One region of the Microbacterium sp. Ag1 genome, then DNA from elsewhere that is predicted to be linked to it. Evidence: riboswitches for the same ligand, from Rfam matches in the RefSeq annotation. Region 1 holds a riboswitch; the other holds the start of a gene.
The links. A riboswitch is a leader RNA that binds a small molecule or an ion and turns the genes downstream of it on or off. The one in region 1 is predicted to bind thiamine pyrophosphate.

Region 1 (5,786 bases):
GGAGTGCGCTGCGCCTGGCGAAGTCGCGAAATCCCTCCACGCCCAGCGGGACGGGGTGATCCGGCTTCGTGAGGGTGGGACGGATGACGCCGACCCCGAGGTAGTCGACCGTCCCGGCCGGGAGGGCCCGCACCGCGTCGAGGTGCGCGGCGGTGTTGGCGGTGAGGCCGATCAACGCGTCGGGTCCGAGTGCCTCACGGGCGCGCAGCACCGAGGCGTCGCCCTGACCGAGGTGCACGCCATCGACCCTGGCTCCACGCTCACGAGCAGCCACGGCCGCGCCCAGCCGATCGTTCACCACGAGCAGCGCCCGACCGTCGATCGCCTGCGACAGCGCGACCAGCTGTTCGACCGTCTCCTCGTCGGTCGCGTCCTTGTCGCGCAGCTGCACGATGCGCACCCCGCCTTCCACCGCGTGCCGGACGGTCTCGACGACGCCCCGGTCTCCGCACAGCTCCGCATCCGTGACGAGGTAGAGCGAGAGGTCGGCGTTCACAGGGCACCGCCTTCGACGCGGGCACGGACCCTGATGTCAGCGGAATCCACCGCGGCGAGGGCATCCAGCAGCGCGACGGCGAAGCTCCCCGGCCCGGTGGACCGCTCCGCTGCCTGCTCCGCCGCGATCGTGTACACGAGGCTCGCCGACGCGACCGCCGTGAGCGCGTCGTGCCCTGTCGCCCGCGCAGCGCCGAGGAAGGCCGCCATCACCGCGCCCAGAGCACAACCGCCGCCCGTGACCCTCGTGAGCAGCTCGTGCCCGTTGGACAACCGCAGCACGCGTTCGCCGTCGGTGAGCAGATCGATCGGGCCGGACACGGCCACCACACCGCGTGTCGTCCGAGCCAGCGCCGATGCGGCCTCGGCCGCGGACTCGGTGCTGTCGGTGGAATCCACACCTCGCCCACCGGCGCTGAGCCCCGCGAGAGCCAGCACCTCCGAGGCGTTGCCGCGGATCGCGGTCGGACGCTGCTCGACGAGTTGACGCGCGAGTGCGGTGCGCACCGGGAGCGCACCGACCGCGACGGGGTCGAGCACCCAGGGCGTACCGGCTGCCCTCGCACCGGTGACGGCTTCCAGAGTCGCCGCGCGCTGCTCCGGGGTGGGCGTCCCCAGGTTGACCAGCATCCCCGAGGCGACACCGGCGAACATGCCGGCCTCCCCGACGATGTCGACCATGGCGGGGGCAGCCCCGAGCGCCAGCAGCACGTTGGCGGTGAAGCCGGTGACCACGGCATTGGTGATGCAGTGCGTCAGCGGTGGCGCCTCACGCAACACCCCCAGCAGCACCGCAGCCTTTTCGGCGAGATCGTGTGTGGAATCAGGACGCAGAAGATCGCTCATCGCGACATCCCTTCGCTAGTACGAACTAGATCAGGTTCGACGGGTCTGTTCTCAGCCGCGGATCGCGGCACCCCGTGTCACTGTCCGCAGTCTATCGATCGGCCAGCAGCGCCCGCTCCTGCGCCCGCGTGAGCCCGGCACGTCGTTCGCGGTCGAGTCCGCGCTCCCGTTCGTCGGCGAGCACGCGCTCGATCGTGTCGACGAGCGGACGGAGCGTCCCACCGGTCTCATGGAATGCCGCGTTCGAGCGGGTCATGAATCCCGTCATCTCGGGCGGGAGCCACAGCGGCAGGGAGTGCGGGCCGGCCCAGTGGTCCACGTCATGCGCGATGAGCCACTCCTCGTCCGCGACGATGGTCGCCCCGGTGTGCCCGGATGCAGCGCGGACCATCCGCAGCACATCCGCGAGAGGCCTCTCGTCGCCGACGGCGTTGACGGCTCCGCTGCCTCGCGCGGTGACGATGTACTCCGCCAGATCGTCGACGTCGATCAACTGAGCGCTCCGCCCGTCCAGCGGGGGCAGCAGCACGGCGTCAGCGTCGGCACGAGCGAACGCAGCACTCCAGTAGCCGAAGCGGTCGCTCAGGTCTCCGTCGCCCACGATCAGGCCGGGACGCACCACGAGTGCCCGCTCCCCCAATCGGGCGACGGAGTCCTCGGCGGCGACCTTCTGCGCCGCGTACTCGTACTCGTCGCCGAGAACCGCCGCCGGGTGTCGTGGAGCCGATTCGTCCGCACCGACCGTCTCGTCATCGGAGTACACCGACACGGATGACACGTACGTCCATCGTGCCGCTCGATCGCCCAGCATCTCGACTGCCCGATCGACATGCGCCGCCTGGGAGGAGATGTCGACGACGTGGTCCCACTCCCGTCGTGCGAGGTCGGCGTAGGTCGAAGCCTCCTCGCGATCGCCACGCACCAGGACCGTTCCCTCCGGCGCGGGCCGTGTGCCTCGAGCGAGGCAGGTGACCGTGGCTCCGTGGTCGCGCCAGTGACCGGCGACGCGCCCGGAGAGCCACCCGGTGCCGCCCAGGATCAGAACATCCGTCATGGTGTGCCTGCACCCAACCGGTCAAGGCCTGCCAGCACCGGAACCGTCCAGGCGGGGTCGGGCCGCCAGCGGGTCCACGCGGAGTCGAACGGCCAGTCGTCGGCCTCGAACGACGCGATGGCCGCGTCCGCGTGCCGCTCGATCTGCGCGGCCTGCTCGGAACTGAGCCGTCCCTGGGCGATCGCGGCGACGAGCTCATCCTCGTCCTTGAGGTGGATGCCGCCCGCCGGATCGATCTCGACGTCGAGGATATGGTCGGACGAGAAGGTGTCCCGGTCTGTCCGCAGATGCGCGTTTTCGAGATTCACGTACCACCCGGAGAACGCCCAGTCCGGCCCGGTGGTGTCGCTCCAGAAAAGCCAGATCGACCACGGCATCCCCGCAGGGGCGATGCACAGCACCCCGTTGCCCCGCCAGCGCTCCACGATGCGCGTCCGCGGCTCGAGCCAGCGCCGGGCGAGAGGCACTTCCCGAACGCGCTGTCCATCGCTGGAGCCGGGCGCCTCCTGGAGCGTCCCGGGAGCGAGCCAGGCCACGAGACCGCGCTCATCATCACGGACCACGCGCATCGGCGAGATCCTGGACGGCTCTCCCGGCTGCCACCCCGGTTTCCGGTAGTGCCAGTCGATCTGTGCGCCGGGCTCGAGGAACGGCCCCTCGCCGAGCGGTCGCGCCCCGTCGGGGACGGCGGCCGGAGTGCCCTGGGGGAGGATTCTCATCCCGCCACGGTACTCCGGCGCCGACCTGGATCATCCGAGGACGACACGGTGCGCCTCACACCGCGGATCGGCCCTCAGTCGCGCAGCGTCGCTCCGAAGCGCTGCGCAGCGACCTCGACTCCGGCGAGCTTGGCTTCCGTGGCCTCCGCCGCGGTGAGGGTGCGGTCATCCGCCCGGAACCTCAGTGCGAAGGTCAGGCTCTTGGAACCCTCCGGAACGCCCTCTCCGCGATAGTCGTCGACGAGGCGCACCGACTCCAGCAGCGTGCCCGCACCTTCGGCGAGGGCGGCCTGCACATCCGCGGCGGGGACCCCGGCCGGAACCAGGAGCGACACGTCCTGCGTAGCGGCGGGGAACGTCGACAGCGAAGCCGCGACGACCCGTCCGCCGGCAAGCGACAGGATGCGGTCGAGGTCGAGCTCGAACACGGTCGCGCGCCCGGGAAGATCGGCCCCCTCGGCGACAGCGGGGTGCAGCTCGCCGACGTATCCGACCTCTTCGCCTGCCACCAGGAGCGACCCGGTGCGCCCGGGGTGGAGGGCGGCGCGTTCGGCCTGGAGCACGTCGATGTCGACCCCGGCGGCTGCCGCGATCACACGGACCGCGTCCAGAGCCTCCACGAGGCCGGCGGCCTCGGCGGGGCGACCGGGCTGGCGCGGTGCGACATGGCCGGTGAGGAGTCCGGAGACGAACCGGTGCTGTGGCGGGATCGAGGCGTTCAGCTCCGCGAGCGTCTCGTCGGACGGACGCTCCCCCAGCGGCGGCACCTCATCGGTGCCGTACTCCACACCCGGCTCGGGAAGGAAGACCACCCCGGTTTCGAAGATCGCGAGGTCGGTGAGCCCGCGGGAGATGTTGCGGTGCGCGGTCTGCAGCAGACCGGGGATCAGCGACCGGCGCAGGTACGGCGCCTGCCCGTCGAGCGGATTCGCCAGACGGATGCTCGGCAGGTGCTCGCCCGACGCGGAGCCGTGCAGATCGTTCTGCGCCTCCGTGGTGAACGGGAACGACGGCGTCTCGACCAGCCCCGCAGCAGCCAGAGCATCGGCCACGCGGCGGCGGCCCTGCTGGTGCGCGGTGAGGCCGCGCCCGGAGGGAGGCGTCGGCAGCACCGAGGGGATGCGGTCGAGCCCGTGGATGCGGGCGACTTCCTCGGCGAGCGTCCACTTGTCGGTGAGGTCGGGGCGCCAGGTCGGCGGGATGACCGTCCACCCGCCCTGGGTCCCTGAGCCGGTCGAAGGGCTGACCTCCGCGCCGATCGTCGTCAGCGCACCGGTGATCTCTTCATCGGTGTAGTCGACGCCGATGAGCCCCTGCACGAAGCCGGCGGGCAGCTCGATCTCCGCGACGAAGACCTCGGCGAACAGCGCGCCGCCCTCCTCCGTGAGCGTGCCCCCGGCGAACTCGACCATGAGGTCGGCCGCGCGCCGGGCCGCGACGAAGGGGATCAGCGGGTCGACGCCGCGCTCGAAACGCTTGGACGCCTCGCTGGGCAGCTTGTGACGACGAGCCGAACGGGCGATCGTGGTCGGGTCGAAGCTCGCCGCCTCGATCATCACGTTCCGGGTGGAGTCGCTCATCTCCGTCGTGCCGCCGCCCATGACGCCGGCCAGGCCGATCGGACCCGACTCGTCTGTGATGAGCAGGTCTTCGGTGTGCAGCGCGCGCTCGACGCCGTCGAGGGTGGTCATCTTCTCGCCCGGAGTCGCGCGGCGGACCGTGATGCCGCCCGTGAGCTTGTCGAGGTCGTAGCCATGCAGCGGCTGTCCGAGCTCGAGCATCACATAGTTGGTGATGTCGATGAGCACGCCCAGCGACCGCATGCCGGCGAGGCTGAGCCGCGCCACCATCCACGGAGGAGTCGGACGCGAGGGATCGACGTCGCGGACGACACGGGTCACGAACTCGCTGGCGCCGACGTTCGCACGCACAGGTGCGACGTCGTCGACCACGGTCGTGTGTCCGGTGCCCGGCTGGAGTTCGGCGAAGTCGCGCTCCGCCGGGTCGCGGAAGGTCGCTCCGGTCGCGTGCGCGTACTCACGAGCCACCCCGCGCAGGGAGAAGGCGTAACCGCGGTCGGGCGTGACGTTGATCTCCACCGCGACGTCGTCGAGGCCGAGCAGGGCGATCGCGTCGGTGCCGACGGGCGCATCGATGCCGAGGTCGGACAGCACGACGATGCCGTTGTGCTCGTCACCGAGTCCCAGCTCGCGCGCAGAGGCGATCATGCCGTCCGACACATGACCGTAGGTCTTGCGGGCGGCGATCGGGAACGGACCGGGCAGCACCGCACCGGGCAGGGTCACGACGACCTTGTCCCCGACGACGAAGTTGTGCGCGCCGCAGACGATGCCACGGATGCCGCCGTTCGCCTCGCCGACGTCGACCTGGCACCAGTTGATGGTCTTGCCGTTGGACTGGGGCTCCGGCTCGAGCGAGACGACCTGGCCGACCACCACGGGGCCCGTGATGTCGAAACGGTGCACGTCCTCCTCTTCGAAGCCGACGGTCACCAGGGCCGCGAGGACATCCTCGGGCGTGGCGTCCGCTGCCAGATCGACGTACTCACGCAACCACGAAAGCGGGACGCGCATCACACCACCATCCCGTACTGCTCGCTGAATCGGACATCGCCCTCGGCCATGTCGCGCATGTCCTGGACGTCGCTGCGG
Region 2 (5,786 bases), on a different contig from region 1:
GACCGGGGATCTCGGATGCGGGCACACCGAGGTTCTCGCACCCGAACGCCACGTCGTCGCCGACCTTCGACAGCACGATCCCCGCATCGGGGTCCTGCAGGACGAGGCCCACCTGACCGTGCCGGGATTCGGGGGCGGCACCGTCGATGTGCAGCGACCCGGTTCGCACCCCTTCGTCGTCGCCGCCGAGGACCCCGGCCAGGCCCGCGAGCAGCGTCGACTTCCCGGCACCGGAGGCGCCGAGCAGCAGCACCCGCTCACCCGGTTCGATCGTGAACGAGACGTCCTCGACGGCGGGGAGCTTCCGACCGGCGTACCGCCAGCCCCAGCCCGCAGCCTGCACGCGGGCCGGGGCGGCGATGGTCACGGTCAGACCTCGCGCACGTGCTCTCGCCCGACGGCGAAGCGGTTCAGTGCACCGGTGACCGCCAACGCGCGCACCAGCAGCCAACCGACGACACCCGCCAGGATCGCCCCGGAGACGACAACGCTGACCAGGTAGATCGTGTTGAACTCGACGGACTTCAGGATGTTGGGCGAGCTGCCGTAGAACAGCTCGAACACCCAGGCAGCCACCGCTGCACCGACACCGGCGAGCGCGGCGACCGCGATCCCGAAGCGCCGGTAGAAGAACAGGGCGAAGATGATCTCCGCGCCGAGTCCCTGCACGATGCCGGACAGCACGGTCGAGACGCCCCACACGTTGCCGATCAGCATCGACACGATCGCTGCGACGAGCTCGACGACCAGCGCCGCACCGGGCTTGCGGATGACGAGGCCGCCGACGACGCCGCCCAGCAGCCAGATGCCGACGGCGATACCGCCCAGTCCCGGCGTCAGAGCATCGGCCGCACCGAACCAGGCGTAGCCGATCGTGTTCCATCCCCAGAACACGAGGCCGATCGCGACGCCGAGGACGGCGGCAACGACGATGTCGACGACGCGCCAGCGCCAGATCGATGTGCGGTGCGGATCCTGTGCGGCGGCGGATGCCTGCTGCGTGGATGCGGACGTGGGCGTACTCATCTGAACTCCTCCCTGCGCTGGCATGACCCAGATCAGGTTCGACGGTCGAAGCGCGATTCGCTCCCTCTCAGCCCGGCTCGCCGGACTCCCGTGGTTGTGCTGACGATCCTACCGTCGGCGACACCCCCGTGGCGACAGGGCCCGGCGCCGCGGAACACGCGCGGGATTGGGTACCGTAAACGAGTGACCGCATCAGATCCCGCCGACGAGGCGACGGGCGTCGTCGGCGACGACGGCCCTGCCCCCGCCGACACCGCCGACACCGCGACAGGCGGATCGGTGCTGACGGCCGAGCAGACGTCGCCTGGAGCGGATGCTCCGGGGACGGTCGTAGACCCGGAGCCCGTCGTAGACCCGGAGCCCGTCGTAGACCCGGAGCCCGTCGTTCCACCGGAGGCCGTCGTTCCACCGGAGGCCGTGAGCGCCCCGGAACCGGCCACCCCCGCGCTGACGAAGCCGCCGTTCATCCCTCGCGACCGCACGGTCTCGGATCCTTCCGGCGAACTCACCGCGTCGGAGACAGCCGCGCCCCAGTGGGCCGACGACACCACGACGGCCACCGCTCTCACCTGGGTCGACGCCGCGACCGTCGCCGAGCACACCGCCACGGCCACTCTCGACGACACCTCGGAGGCCGAGCGATCGAGCGGTCTGCTGCGCGGTGCGCGTCTTCGCCCCGCCATCGCCCGCCCGGTTGTCCTGGTCCCGCTGGCCACGCTCGCCGGTCTCGTCGCCGTCTACGCCGGCACCACACTGCTCTGGCCCCTCCACGAGGTGCCGCCGACGGTGCAGTCGGTCGAGTTCGCGACGACTCCCGCCGCTGCCGCCGCCGTGACCTGGCCGACCGAGGGTGCGGGTGCCGTCGGCATCGCGGGCATGACGACGGCGGCTTCGGTGCCCGACGCCGTGAGCATCGCGAGCATCACCAAGGTCGTCAGCAGTCTGATGGTGCTCGACCGCATGCCGCTCGCTGTCGGGGAGCAAGGACCCGAGTTCTCGTTCACCCGCGCCGACAGCGTGAAGTACTGGGACTACCGGCGCAGTGACCAATCCGCCCTCGACGTGCCCATCGGCGGAGTGCTCACGGAGTACCAGCTGTTGCAGGGGACGCTCATGGGTTCCGCGAACAACTACATCGATCGGCTCGCGACCGAGATCTGGGGCTCCGAGCGCGAGTTCGCGAGGGCTGCAGAGGTGTGGTTGCGCGAACGTGGCCTGACCGGAATCACCGTGGTGACCCCCTCCGGCTTCGACGAGCGCAACGTGGCCACGCCCGAGGCCCTGGTGGCGCTCGGCGAGCGTGCGATGCAGAACCCGGTCTTCGCCGAGATCGTCGGCACCAAGTCCGTCGACCTCCCGGGTGCGGGCACCGTCGTGAACACGAACGGCATGCTCGACGATCCCGGTGTCGTCGGCATCAAGACCGGCACCCTGGTCGGCTGGAACCTTCTCACCGCGAAGGACCTCGTGATCGGTGACACCACGGTGCACCTGTTCGCCGCGGCGCTGAATCAAGCCGGAGACGACGAGCGACTCGCTCTCACGCGTTCCCTGTTCGCCGAGGCGGAATCCGCACTGGAGGCGCAGGCGCCGGCCGTCGCGAAGGACACCGTGGTCGGCAGCGTCACGACTCCGTGGGGCGAGCAGGTCGACGTCATCACCGAATCCGACGCCGATGTGGTGCTCTGGAACAGCGCGACCGCGACCGCCGCGACCGCCTTCGACCTCGGCGAAGAACGCGAACAGGGTGACACGGTGGGCACGCTGACCACGGCAGGACCGGTCAACACCACGACGACTCCGCTGGTGCTGGCCGCGGATGTCGAGGGGCCGAGTCCCTGGTGGCGTCTGACCCACCCGCTCGAGCTGCTCGGGATCAGAGCCGACCAGCCCTGACGCACTCCCCGGCGATCGCCTACGACGACGCCCCACCCCGCGTGAGCGGCGGTGGGGCGTCGTGCGTTGATGCCGTAGGTCAGGAGCGGTGATCGGAGCCGTCAGCGCCGTCTTCCAGCAGGGCCTGCGCCGCGGCCGTCTCGGCTGCCGGCACCTGTGCGCCGACGGACGCGCCGGCCACAGCGGCTGCAGCCTCCGCGCGCGCAGCATCGGTGTCGCCCGCTTCGCCGGTGACGACGACCGGCGTCGTTCCCGTGAGCGCGTCTTCGGCGTCGATGTCGGTCGCGGCCTGCTCGAACTGCGACTGGTACAGACGCCAATAGGCGCCCTGCGCGGCGATGAGCTCGTCGTGCGTTCCCTTCTCCACGATGTCGCCGTGCTCCATCACCAGGATGAGGTCGGCATCGCGGATGGTCGACAGTCGGTGCGCGATCACGAACGACGTGCGCCCCTCTCGGAGCGCGGCCATCGCGTGCTGCAGCAGCAGTTCGGTGCGGGTGTCGACCGCCGACGTGGCCTCATCGAGGATGAGGATCGACGGCTGTGCGACGAACGCCCGCGCGATGGTGATGAGCTGACGCTCACCGGCCGACACGTTCGCTGCATCCTCGTCGAGCACCGTGTCGTATCCCTCGGGGAGGGCGTGCACGAAGCGGTCGACGTAGGTGGCCCTGGCTGCGGCGAGGACCTCTTCATCGGTCGCGGTCGAGCGACCGTAGCGGATGTTCTCGCGGATGCTGCCGGCGAACAGCCACGGGTCCTGGAGCACCATGCCGGTGCGCGAACGCAGCTCGTCGCGGGTCACCTCGGCGATGTCCTGCCCGTCGAGCATGATCCGTCCACCGCTGAGCTCGTAGAAGCGCATGATCAGGTTGACCAGCGTCGTCTTGCCCGCACCGGTCGGACCGACGATCGCGACGGTCTGACCCGGCTCCACCCGGAACGACAGATCACGGATGAGCGGACGATCCGGCGTGTACGAGAACGCGACGTTCTCGAACTCGATGACGCCCTTGCCCTCCACGAGCTCGGGAGCATCGGCGTCGTCGGCCTCCTGCTCCTCGGCGTCGAGCAGTTCGAACACACGCTCGGCGGAGGCGGTCCCGGACTGCACGACAGCGGCCATTCCGCCCAGCTCGGACAGCGGCTGCGTGAACTGCTGCGAGTACTGGATGAACGCCTGCACGTCACCGAGGCGGAGCTGACCGTTGGCGACCATCAGACCACCGAGCACCGCGATGCCCACGTAGCTGAGGTTCCCGACGAACATCATCGCCGGCATGATGATGCCGGAGAGGAACTGCGCCTTGAAGCTCGCCTGGAACAGCTCTTCGTTCTCGTCCTGGAACTTGTCCAGTGCGTCCTTCTCGCGACCGAAGACCTTCACCAGCGCGTGGCCAGAGAACGCCTCCTCGACACGGGCGTTGAGCCGGCCGACCTTGCGCCACTGCGTGCCGAAGGCCTTCTGCGACCGCGGTCCGATGATGCCGAAGATCACGCCCATGAGAGGCAGCGTGATGAGGGCCACGAGGGCGAGCTGCCATGAGATCGAGAACATCATCACGAGCACGCCGATCACGGTGAGCACCGAGGTGAGTGCGCCCGAGAGCGACTGCTGCATCGTCTGCGTGATGTTGTCGATGTCGTTCGTGACGCGCGAGATCAGCTCGCCGCGCTGCACCTTGTCGAAGTACGCCAGGGGCAGGCGGTTGATCTTCGCCTCGACCGATTCGCGCAGTCGCCACATGGTGCGCACCATGATCACGTTGATGACGTAACCCTGGATCCAGGTGAGGAAGGCGGCGGCCACGTAGATGCCGAGCACGGCGGCGATGACGAGCCGCAGCGCGTCGAAGTCGATGCCCTGGCCGACCGTGAAGTCTCCCAGCGCGCCGACCTGGTTCGCGAAGTCGTCCTGTCCGCCTGCCCGCAGCGCGTCGACCACCACGTCCTGCGACGTGCCGGCGGGGAAGCCGGGGAAGCCGTCGGTGGGCTGACCGAGCTGGATGGAGATGAAGCCCTTGTAGACGAGGTTGGTCGCCTCGGCGAGCACCTTGGGCGCTGCGACCGTCAGGACCACGCCGATCGCGCCGAGGATCGACACGAAGACGAACCAGATGGCCGAGGGCTTCAGCAGCCCGATCATGCGCGCGAAGCTGGGGCCGAAGTTGTCGGCCTTGCCCGGTGCGACGCTGTCCCAGTCGCCGGAGTTCTGACGCGCCTGCTCGGCGAGCTCGGCCTCGTACTTCTCCTCGGCGGTCAGCTCGACCTCGGCGACGGACGAAGCCGCCTTGCCGCGGCCCCGCTTGGCCTTGCGCTGGTCGTCGTTCTGCGCGCTCATGCGTCCACCCCCAGCTGCGATTCGACGATCTCTCGGTAGGTGTCGCTCGTCTCGAGCAGCTCCTCGTGCGTGCCGACGCCCACCATGGTGCCGCCGTCGAGCACGACGATGCGGTCGGCGTCCGTGATGGTGGAGATGCGCTGGGCGACCACGATCTTCGTGACGTGCGGGAGTTCCCGCCACAGCGCTTGGCGGAGCCGCGCGTCTGTCGTCAGGTCGAGGGCGGAGAACGAGTCGTCGAAGACGAGGATCTTCGGCTGGTGCACGATCGCGCGGGCGATCGCGAGCCGCTGACGCTGACCGCCGGAGACGTTCGTGCCGCCCTGGGCGATGCGGGAGTCGAGACCGTCCGGCATCTCCTCCACGAAGTCACGACCCTGTGCGATGTCGAGCGCGTGCCACAGCTCTTCGTCGGTGGCCTCTTCACGGCCGTAGCGCAGGTTGGACGCGACGGTGCCGGTGAAGAGGAACGGACGCTGCGGCACCAGGCCGATGCTGTCCCAGAGCGACTCGACGTCGGCCT

Region 2: linked by a shared signal. The riboswitch ahead of AAY78_RS06370 (ECF transporter S component) and the one ahead of thiM (hydroxyethylthiazole kinase) in region 1 are both predicted to bind thiamine pyrophosphate.

The regions. Positions count from the first base shown of each region.
Region 1 covers NZ_LBCR01000032.1:324,335-330,120, reverse strand. Annotated here, with positions in the region: gene AAY78_RS14770 (bifunctional hydroxymethylpyrimidine kinase/phosphomethylpyrimidine kinase) at 1-496, opposite strand, end outside; gene thiM (hydroxyethylthiazole kinase) at 493-1,341, opposite strand; TPP riboswitch at 1,332-1,426, opposite strand; gene AAY78_RS14760 (NAD-dependent epimerase/dehydratase family protein) at 1,433-2,395, opposite strand; gene AAY78_RS14755 (DUF402 domain-containing protein) at 2,392-3,114, opposite strand; gene pheT (phenylalanine--tRNA ligase subunit beta) at 3,189-5,708, opposite strand; gene pheS (phenylalanine--tRNA ligase subunit alpha) at 5,708-5,786, opposite strand, start outside.
Region 2 covers NZ_LBCR01000027.1:57,309-63,094, reverse strand. Annotated here, with positions in the region: gene AAY78_RS06375 (ABC transporter ATP-binding protein) at 1-367, opposite strand, end outside; gene AAY78_RS06370 (ECF transporter S component) at 370-1,026, opposite strand; TPP riboswitch at 1,019-1,128, opposite strand; gene AAY78_RS06365 (D-alanyl-D-alanine carboxypeptidase family protein) at 1,210-2,922, shown strand; gene AAY78_RS06360 (ABC transporter ATP-binding protein) at 3,002-5,263, opposite strand; gene AAY78_RS06355 (ABC transporter ATP-binding protein) at 5,260-5,786, opposite strand, start outside.